DNA from 4 places in the Arthrobacter sp. KBS0703 genome. Region 3 is predicted to be linked to each of the others. Evidence: predicted binding sites of a transcription regulator. Region 3 holds the regulator's gene; each other region holds the start of a gene.
What was found. Region 3 encodes HrcA, which represses chaperone genes, less so after heat shock. Its sites were predicted from a motif close to TTNGCACTCGNNNNNNNCGAGTGCNAA; they were not measured.
Positions count from the first base shown of each region.

Region 1 (2,198 bases), 510 kb from region 3:
GGCCGAGCCCCGGTCGCCGCGCGGCCGCCGGCAGGGCCGCAGCTAGATGCCCGACTCCTCCACCCTGGTGTTCACCCTGACCTATGCCGGCACCCTGGGCGTGGCGTTCCTGATGTTCCTCGGCCAGTTCGCAGCCTTCACCGCCCTGCTGACCATCGCGGCCATCGCCAAACTCCTGATCCGTGCGGCGCAGGCCGCCAGGCGGCGACGCATCTTCGCGGCGAGATCAACAGATCTCTGAACCCGGCGGAGCCGGCTGACCCCGGTCGCTGGCACCGTTCCTTAAAACTGGGACGCTGTGCGGGTCGGATCCATGGCCAGAATTACTAGGGGTCGCCGGACCCGGCACTGACTGGGAGAAGTGCGTTGCCGGGTCCGGCGGACTGATCGGTCGGAGGACACCTAACGACCAGATATCCAGATCATGGCGGTGCGACCTTCACGAAAGGGTAGCCGGACCTGGTGAAATCGCAGCCCTTCCCTCACATAAGACCGCCCCCGTGGTCGGGTACAGGAACAAAGCCCCCGCTCGGGGACTGACAACCACGCCGTTCGGAGGAACGGGACCGGCGACGGGCTGGGTGTCCGTCTGGGATTGCGGGTACCAGTGGACCACCGCCGCCGGCCTGACTCTCAGCGTACGCCGGTGAGGAGCGGCCCGACCCGGCCGTTCATGCCGGGCGCAGGCCCTCCCGTGACTGCCAGTCGTGGAGGTGGGCGGGCAGCGAAGGTCTCGGAACCGGCCGTATTGGCGGACGCGACAGCGTGCCAGATGAAGCCTTGCGCGGACGGGTGTGAATGACAACGCCCGGCAACGCGGGGACCGCTATCTGAGGAGTCCCTGACGCTCGGGAGGCTGGCGTTCGCGTCCACGGCAAAACAAGGTGGCAAGCCCCCGCCCGCTCCCCAGTCCCGGTCATGTTGGCAAAATTTCCTAGGCCCCGCCCCCTTGCCAGCGGTTAACCGAAGTGGTAAAAAATCTGTATCAGCGGATATAGATCCGCCCCTGTCAATGCTAATTAAGGAGGTATGTCATGTTGATGATGAGCGATCCCTTCCGCCAGCTGGACCGGCTTGCCCAGCAGGTGCTTGGCACGGCCGCGCACCCGGCCGCCATGCCGTTGGATGCCTGGCGGGAGGACACCGAGTTTGTGATCTCGGTCGATCTGCCTGGCATGGATGTTGACTCGATCGACGTCGACGTCGAGCGGAACCTCCTGACCGTGAAGGCTGAGCGGAAAAACACCGCCCCCCAAGGGGCCGAGCTGGTGGCCGCTGAGCGGCCGCAGGGCGTCTTCAGCCGGCAACTGGTCCTCGGCGAGGCATTGGATGCCGAGAACGTTACGGCCGGGTACGACGGCGGCGTGTTGACCCTGCGTATCCCGGTCGCTGCCAAGGCGCAGCCGCGGAAGATCGAAATCACCAGCGGCCAAGGCGCCCAGCAGCAGATCAGCGCCTAACCGGCAGGGCGGGACACCGAACCCCATGCTGTCGTAGGGCGGTTGGCCTTCAGCGACGAATGCCAATGCGTCATTCGCGCACAGGCAGCATCAGCCGGCCAGGCGCCCCTCCCGAACGCGGTCCCCGGTACCGGTGGCCCGGGGACCGCGCCACATCACGCCACGAAGCCACACCGCGCGACGAAGGGGCATGACCCCGGGATAACAGGGAGGACGGGACTCACTGCAATGCCAGTCACACGCAACGTTGCCTGGGACAGGCGTTTGGAATCCTTCAAGGGCAGGGACACGACCCAATACGTGCTCACAGCTGCTTCCATGGCCAGCGCGTGTGCTGCCTGCCGGGCGCCCCTTGAGTCCGATGAGGCGCTCTCACTGCTGGTAAACGTCACGGAAAGCACGGCACCGGACGGAACAAGTTACGTCACCTTCACCGACTGCGTCTGCCACCGCCGCTGCAGCGGTCCCGGCCTGAGTTTTCAGCGGTGCCAGTGGGCGCCAAACGAACTCACCCCCATGGCCGTCCGGATGGTCCTGACCCGGCAGGCCGGCAACGGACAGGGACGGCTGGTGCCGGTACTGGTCTACACGCTGGTCCCGATCGTGGCTTTCCGGGAGAACGACGGCGACCTGACCTCCGCTCTCGTCTCGATCCTGCTCTCCCATGGCTTCCAGTTGGCCATGAGTCCGGACTTCACCAGCATCATGGAAGACGCCGTCGAAACGCCGGCGAGCTGC
Region 1 is NZ_MVDG02000001.1:1,875,406-1,877,603, forward strand. Features, by position in the region: gene B1A87_RS08870 (hypothetical protein) at 47-241, shown strand; gene B1A87_RS08875 (Hsp20/alpha crystallin family protein) at 1,035-1,460, shown strand; gene B1A87_RS08880 (hypothetical protein) at 1,689-2,198, shown strand, end outside.
Region 1: a site for HrcA is predicted at 949-975, ahead of B1A87_RS08875 (Hsp20/alpha crystallin family protein). Genes of this name have one in related genera too.

Region 2 (2,198 bases), 1.7 Mb from region 3:
GCCCGGGAGGCCGCGCCGGACGCTGTCGTCGTCATTGCCCGCGACGGGGCGCAGGGGGCCGTCGCCGAACTCACCAACGCCGGCATGCCGGGCAGCAAGCTCATCCTGAGCGACGGCGCCTTCAGGCAGTACGGCTCGGGGCTCGGCGCCAAGGCGCTGGACGGCGCGCGCGCCGTCGTCCCCGGGGTCTTCCCATCCGCGCACCTGCAGGGTGAACTCGTGGCAGTGGACGCGGGCCTCAAGGACATGACCTTTGCGCCGGAAACCTACGACGCCGTTAATCTTGCCGCCGTGGCGGCCGCCGTGGCGGATGACGACGCCGGCGCCTCGATCGCCGCGAAACTGATCTCCGTCTCGGGCGGCTCTGCAGGCCAGGGCCAAAGCGCCGCCCAGCCCGCCGGGAAGCCCCCCGTCTGCAAGACGTACAAGGAATGCCTCCCTGCCATTAAGGCCGGAACCGCCGTGGACTATGACGGTGAATCAGGCCCTGTCCGGTTCGATGTGAACGGCGATGTCACCGCTGCCAACTACATGGTGTTCACCTATGGCGCGGACAACAACGCCAAACTTACCGGCACCGAGGCGGCCGGCCGGGCCGCCGGCTGATCGCTGGGAGCGAAGCGCCTGCCGCCGTTCCACGGTTTTCGGCCGCATCTGCTTGCACTCTCCCCGGGGGAGTGCTAATTATTGATTAGCACTCCTACGTATCGACTGCTAAAGCATCGCCCGGTTCAGGCCGTCAGCGAGGTCAGTCGCCTACGTGGAGCGGAAGAAACACCTGGTTGGGGTGAGATCCGGACTGCCGGCATACAGAGGCCTGCAGGAAGGATCGTCCGTCGCGGGCACCGCAGCGAGGTTCATTCTTAACGACCGTCCCGAAAGGACCACTGCCGTTATGGCCAAGATCATTGCATTTGATGAAGAGGCACGCCGCGGCCTTGAGCGGGGCCTGAACATCCTCGCCGACGCCGTTAAGGTCACCCTCGGCCCGCGTGGACGCAACGTCGTCCTCGAAAAGAAGTGGGGCGCCCCCACGATCACCAACGATGGTGTTTCCATCGCCAAGGAGATCGAGCTGGACGATCCTTACGAGAAGATCGGCGCCGAGCTGGTCAAGGAAGTTGCCAAGAAGACGGATGACGTCGCAGGCGACGGCACCACCACGGCTACCGTGCTGGCACAGGCCCTGGTCAAGGAAGGCCTGCGCAACGTCGCGGCCGGAGCTGACCCCCTGTCCCTCAAGCGCGGCATCGAGAAGGCAGTTGAAGCGGTAACCCGCGAACTGCTGGACTCCGCCAAGGAAATTGAAACCAAGGAAGAGATCGCCGCCACGGCCTCGATCTCCGCTGGCGACAACGAAATCGGCGCGCTCATAGCCGAGGCCCTGGACAAGGTCGGCAAGGAAGGTGTCATCACCGTCGAGGAGTCCAACACCTTTGGCCTGGAGCTTGAGCTCACCGAAGGCATGCGCTTCGACAAGGGTTACATCTCCGCGTACTTCGTCACGGACACCGAGCGCCAGGAAACGGTCCTTGAGGACCCGTACATCCTGATCGTCAACTCGAAGATCTCCAACGTCAAGGAACTGGTTGCTGTCCTCGAAAAGGTCATGCAGTCCTCCAAGCCACTGCTGATCATTGCCGAAGACATCGAGGGCGAGGCCCTGGCCACGCTGATCGTCAACAAGATCCGCGGCACCTTCAAGTCCGTCGCCGTCAAGGCTCCGGGCTTCGGTGACCGCCGCAAGGCGCAGCTCGCCGACATCGCCATCCTCACCGGTGGCCAGGTCATCGCCGAGGAAGTCGGCCTCAAGCTGGAGACTGCCGGCCTCGAACTCCTGGGCCGCGCCCGCAAGGTCGTAGTCACCAAGGACGAGACCACCATCGTCGAAGGTGCAGGCGACGCTGACCAGATTGCCGGCCGCGTTTCCCAGATCCGCGCCGAGATCGAAAACTCCGATTCCGACTACGACCGCGAGAAGCTGCAGGAGCGCCTGGCCAAGCTGGCCGGCGGCGTTGCAGTCATCAAGGCCGGTGCCGCAACCGAAGTTGAGCTCAAGGAACGCAAGCACCGCATTGAGGACGCTGTCCGCAACGCGAAGGCTGCCGTTGAGGAAGGCATCGTCGCCGGTGGTGGCGTTGCCCTGATCCAGGCCGGCGCGAAGGCATTCGCCAACCTGCAGCTTGAAGGCGACGAGG
Region 2 is NZ_MVDG02000001.1:3,106,228-3,108,425, reverse strand. Features, by position in the region: gene B1A87_RS14425 (ABC transporter substrate-binding protein) at 1-606, shown strand, start outside; gene groL (chaperonin GroEL) at 896-2,198, shown strand, end outside.
Region 2: a site for HrcA is predicted at 692-718, ahead of groL (chaperonin GroEL). Genes of this name have one in related genera too.

Region 3 (2,198 bases):
GGGGCAGGTGACCGCGGTATCCACCTCGATCTTCTTGTTGACGCCGAAGACGGCGTCGCGCAGGTCGATCCGGATGCTGATGAGGGCGTCCTGCCCCCTGCGGACCCGCGACGCCGGACCTGAGGTTCCCCCCGCGCCGAAGAAGGTGTCAAAAATGTCTTGGAACGCGAACCCCTGCCCGGCGTAGCCGCCGCCGCCGAAGCCGTTGTCAGTGCCGTTCTCGTTGCCTGTGGTGTCGTAGACCCGGCGCTTCTGCGGATCGGACAGCACCTCGTAGGCATGCGTGACGGCCTTGAACTGGTCCGAGGCATCTTCTCCGGGGTTGACGTCCGGGTGCAGGGTGCGGGCCAGTTTGCGGTAGGCCTTTTTGATCTCTTCGCCGGTGGCTTCCGGGGAGACTCCAAGAACGTCGTAGTGGCTGCTCAAAGTTCGTATCTCTTCCTCGTTGTACTGCCTGGGGTGCGGGGACCGCCGGGCCGTGGCATCACGGGCCCAGGATCCTCGAAAGGTAACGGGCCACCGCGCGTACGGCGGCCATGGTGGTGGGGTAGTCCATGCGGGTGGGGCCAAGGATCCCGACCTTGGCGCTGGCGTTGGGGCCGTAGCCGGTGGCTACCACCGAAGCCTCGGCGAGTCCGTCATAGGGATTCTCCCGGCCGATGCTGACGGCAACCCCCCGGGGGTCCTGCGCCATGTCGCTGAGGAGCCGGAGCATGACCACCTGCTCTTCGAGCGCTTCCAGGACGGGCCCGATGCTGAGCGGGAAGTCCACGTTGGACCGCGCGAGGTTGGCGGTTCCCGCCATAACCATCCGGTCCTCCCGGCTGCTGTGGGCGAGGGCTTCAAGAGCCCTGCTGAGGGCGACGGCGGCCCGGCGCTGGTCAGGCCCGCAGCCTGCCAGCACAGCGGCAAGGTGCTGCGGGAGCATGATCAGGGGTGTCCCGCCGACGCCTGCGAGGAACCGCGTCCGCAGGTCGGACAGGGCGTCCTCCCCCAGTTCCTGGCCGACGTCGATGACCCGCTGCTCAACCTTGCCGCTGTCGGCGATCAGGACGATCAGGACCTTGCGGGGGGCCAGCAGCACGAATTCGATATGGCGCACCACGGCACGGCTCAGGTGGGGGTACTGCACGACGGCGACCTGGTTGGTCAGCTGGGACAGGAGCCTGGCAGTCCGGTCAAGGACGTCGTCGAGGTCCTCAGATCCCTCCAGCAGCGACTGGATGGCGCGGCGCTCCGCCTGGGACAGCGGTTTGACAGCCGAGATCTGGTCCACGAAGAGCCGGTAGCCCTTATCGGTGGGGATCCTTCCGGCGCTGGTGTGCGGTGCCGTGATGAGTCCCTCATCCTCCAGCGCAGCCATGTCGTTGCGGATAGTGGCGCTGGAAACGCCCAGATGGTGGCGTTCAACCAAGGCTTTTGATCCGACGGGTTCCCGGGAATGGACGTAGTCCTCGACAATGGCGCGCAGCACCTCGAGCTTGCGTGGTTCGCTCATGGTCCACCTCCGATCGACCGTAACTGGCTTGTCAGGACGGCGCCCTGCAAGCCATTTTTTAGCACTCCACATGCCTAAGTGCTAACAAGTCTAATATGAGACGGCTCGTTGTTAGCATTGGTACCGCTCCGGGCGAAATTCCGGGCACCCTTCGGCCCGGCAGCAGATAAGTTGCCGGGGCGGCATCTTCCTAGTGCAAAGCGATGTGAACGAATGCAGTACCAGACCTGGGGCCCGCAGGAGATTGCGGCGCCCGCAAAGAATGACTTGCCGGAAGTGCCAGCAGAGCGCGGGATGGTGCTCGAAGAGGTCCAGTCGGGCTGGGTGGGCGCGGTGACCCGCGTGGAGAAATCCGGCGGGATGCACGTCGTGGCGCTCGAGGACCGGTGCGGGAAATCGCGGTCGTTCCGCCTTGGTTTCGGGTTCCTCCTCGAAGGCCGGCCCATCCGGCTGATGCCCCCTGCCCCTTCCGGCAAACCGCAGGGATCCGGGACAGCGGCGCGGACGGCGTCGGGTTCCGTCAGGGTGGAGGGCCAGCGTGCCCAGGTGGCCAAGGCGAGCCGGATCTGGGTGGAGGGCAAGCACGACGCCGAACTCGTGGAAAAGGTCTGGGGTGACGACCTCCGGGTGGAGGGCATCGTCGTCGAGCCTCTTCACGGCATTGACGACCTGGCGGGGGCCGTCGCTGCGTTCCGCCCCG
Region 3 is NZ_MVDG02000001.1:1,369,032-1,371,229, reverse strand. Features, by position in the region: gene dnaJ (molecular chaperone DnaJ) at 1-426, opposite strand, end outside; gene hrcA (heat-inducible transcriptional repressor HrcA) at 485-1,498, opposite strand; gene B1A87_RS06470 (DUF3097 domain-containing protein) at 1,712-2,198, shown strand, end outside.

Region 4 (2,198 bases), 510 kb from region 3:
CGTTGTAGTTCTCCTCTGGGTCTGATTCGTGTGCGGTTATGCCCACGGTCCGCTCTCCCACCTGACGGGAGTGACGCGCAGTGGCGGCTCTCGCCGCGGAACCACCCGGACCGGAATGAACTGCGGACCGCCGTTCCGCCCTCCGGCGCCCTGGCGGGTGTCCTGGCCGTTCGCTTCCGGACGTTCCCGCGGATGGTTGTGCTCGGCGGGTGGAGCAGCGCGCCCGGCGCGGAAGTCTTCCCGGTCGTAGGCGTGGCGGCGCTTGGGGTCACGGAGTACGGAGAAGGCCTGCATGATGAGCTGCAGTTCGGCGGCCGCAGCCTCTCCACCGGCAACATCGGGATGGTGCCGGCGCATGAGGGCGCGGTAGGCGCGCGCGATTTCCTGTGGCGATGCGCCACGGGAAACGTGCAGGACCGCGTAGTAGTCCGGGACAGGTCGGGTCATCATGAAGCCTGTTGCTGCTGCAGGATTGTGTTGGGATTTGCGGTTGCCGGTGGCAGCGGTCCGGGGCGGCCTCCGGCAGACGCCCGAAGACGGGAATCCGGACGCCGCCCCGTCAGGCGCATCGGAGGGCTACGTCTCGATCTGGTGCTGTTGGCCCTTGCTCTCGATCTCGATCTTGCGCGGCTTTGCCTGTTCCGCCACGGGGATGCGCAGTGTCAGCACGCCGACGTCGTAGCTGGCCTTGATGTTGTCCGTGTCCAGCGTGTCGCCAAGGATGAGCTGGCGGCTGAAGACGCCGCGCGGCCGCTCGGCAACCACCAGCTCCACGTTGGGCTGGGTGGCGTCCCGGCGCTCGGCCCGGACAGTGAGGACGTTCCTTTCAACGTTCAGATCCGCGGCGTCGGGCGTGATCCCGGGCAGGTCAAACGCCACGACAAATTCCCCGTCCTCCTGCCACGCGTCCATCGGCATGGCCGCCGGGCGGGCTGCTGTTCCGAAGACCTGCTGGGTGAGCCGGTCCAGCTCACGGAACGGGTCAGTACGGATAAGCATCATTTCCCACTCCCTTCAACACCTAGGTTTCATGGCTACCCACCGCCGGGTATCTGTGACAGTGGATATAGATTTCTTATAGCACTGGTGACAAAATGGTGCAAGAGGAAGATTCAGGCAAATTGACGGGAAACGCATGACAAACCAACGCGGCAGCGGGCGCGGGCTGTACGCCATATCCGTGGTGGCAGAACTCCTGGGAACGGGTCAACAAAACATCCGGCTCTATGAACGCCGCGGCCTGCTGACGCCGGAACGGACCGAAGGAGGCACCCGCCAGTACAGCGAATCCGACCTCGCGGTGTTGCGCCGGATCGGAGAGCTCCTGGACGACGGGCTCAACCTGGCCGGCGTGGCCAAGGTGCTGGAACTGGAAATGGACAACGCCCGGCTCCGGCTTCAGCTGCAGCGGGTCCGCGCCCGCAGCAGCCGCGCAGCGGCCCATCCTGAGCAAAGCGCCCGCCCGGACGACAGCATGTGAAGGAACTCGCATCCTCCGCGCGGCTTAGGGCCAGCTGCCCGCCACGAACCGGAGAGGGCTGCAGGTACCCGGCGCCTGGTTTTCGGGTTGCCCCTCACTCCCGTGACCAGCCTGCCAAACGGAGCCCACAGGCAGCGGTTACACAGCCGTCCTGCCCACACCACGTCGATACAAACGCCTTCCTCCGGCCAGGCATATGCGCCTGGAAGCAACCTGTGGGCCGAACGTGTTCCGCGCGCGGCGCCGATGGGTGCTGGTGAAGCCAGTCCGGCAGGTGCAAAAGCCCCAGAGCCGAACAGGCGTGGACAGGCCCCCGCCCGGGCCTGTGCCACCCACTCTCGGACCGCCGGAGCGCAGCCGAACAGAACCTACGCCTCTCTAGGACAGGCCTGCAATCCCCGGTTGCTTCCAGGACGGTTCCCGTCCGGGAACACTCCGGCTGAGCAAATCCAGCAGTTCGCCCTGGTCCAGTCCGGTCGCCTCGCTGACCTCGGCCAGGGTGGCATCCCCGGCGCGCAGCAGAGCCGTCGAGGATTCCCGCAGCGTCCGGCTTGCCACGTTCAGGGCGGCTTCGGCGGTTGCTATGACCGCCGCCAGCGCCCAAAGCCGCTGGAGTTCTGGGTTCATTTCGTATCACCGCCCTTTCCTCTGGATCCCCGCCGACCGCCAGGAGTCCGGCGGAATGTCCGGCAGTGCACCCGGCGGGGTCGAACCCACG
Region 4 is NZ_MVDG02000001.1:1,878,323-1,880,520, forward strand. Features, by position in the region: gene B1A87_RS08890 (J domain-containing protein) at 37-450, opposite strand; gene B1A87_RS08895 (Hsp20/alpha crystallin family protein) at 577-999, opposite strand; gene B1A87_RS08900 (MerR family transcriptional regulator) at 1,136-1,480, shown strand; gene B1A87_RS08905 (hypothetical protein) at 1,859-2,107, opposite strand; tRNA gene B1A87_RS08910 (tRNA-Lys) at 2,174-2,198, opposite strand, start outside.
Region 4: a site for HrcA is predicted at 1,078-1,104, ahead of B1A87_RS08895 (Hsp20/alpha crystallin family protein). Genes of this name have one in related genera too.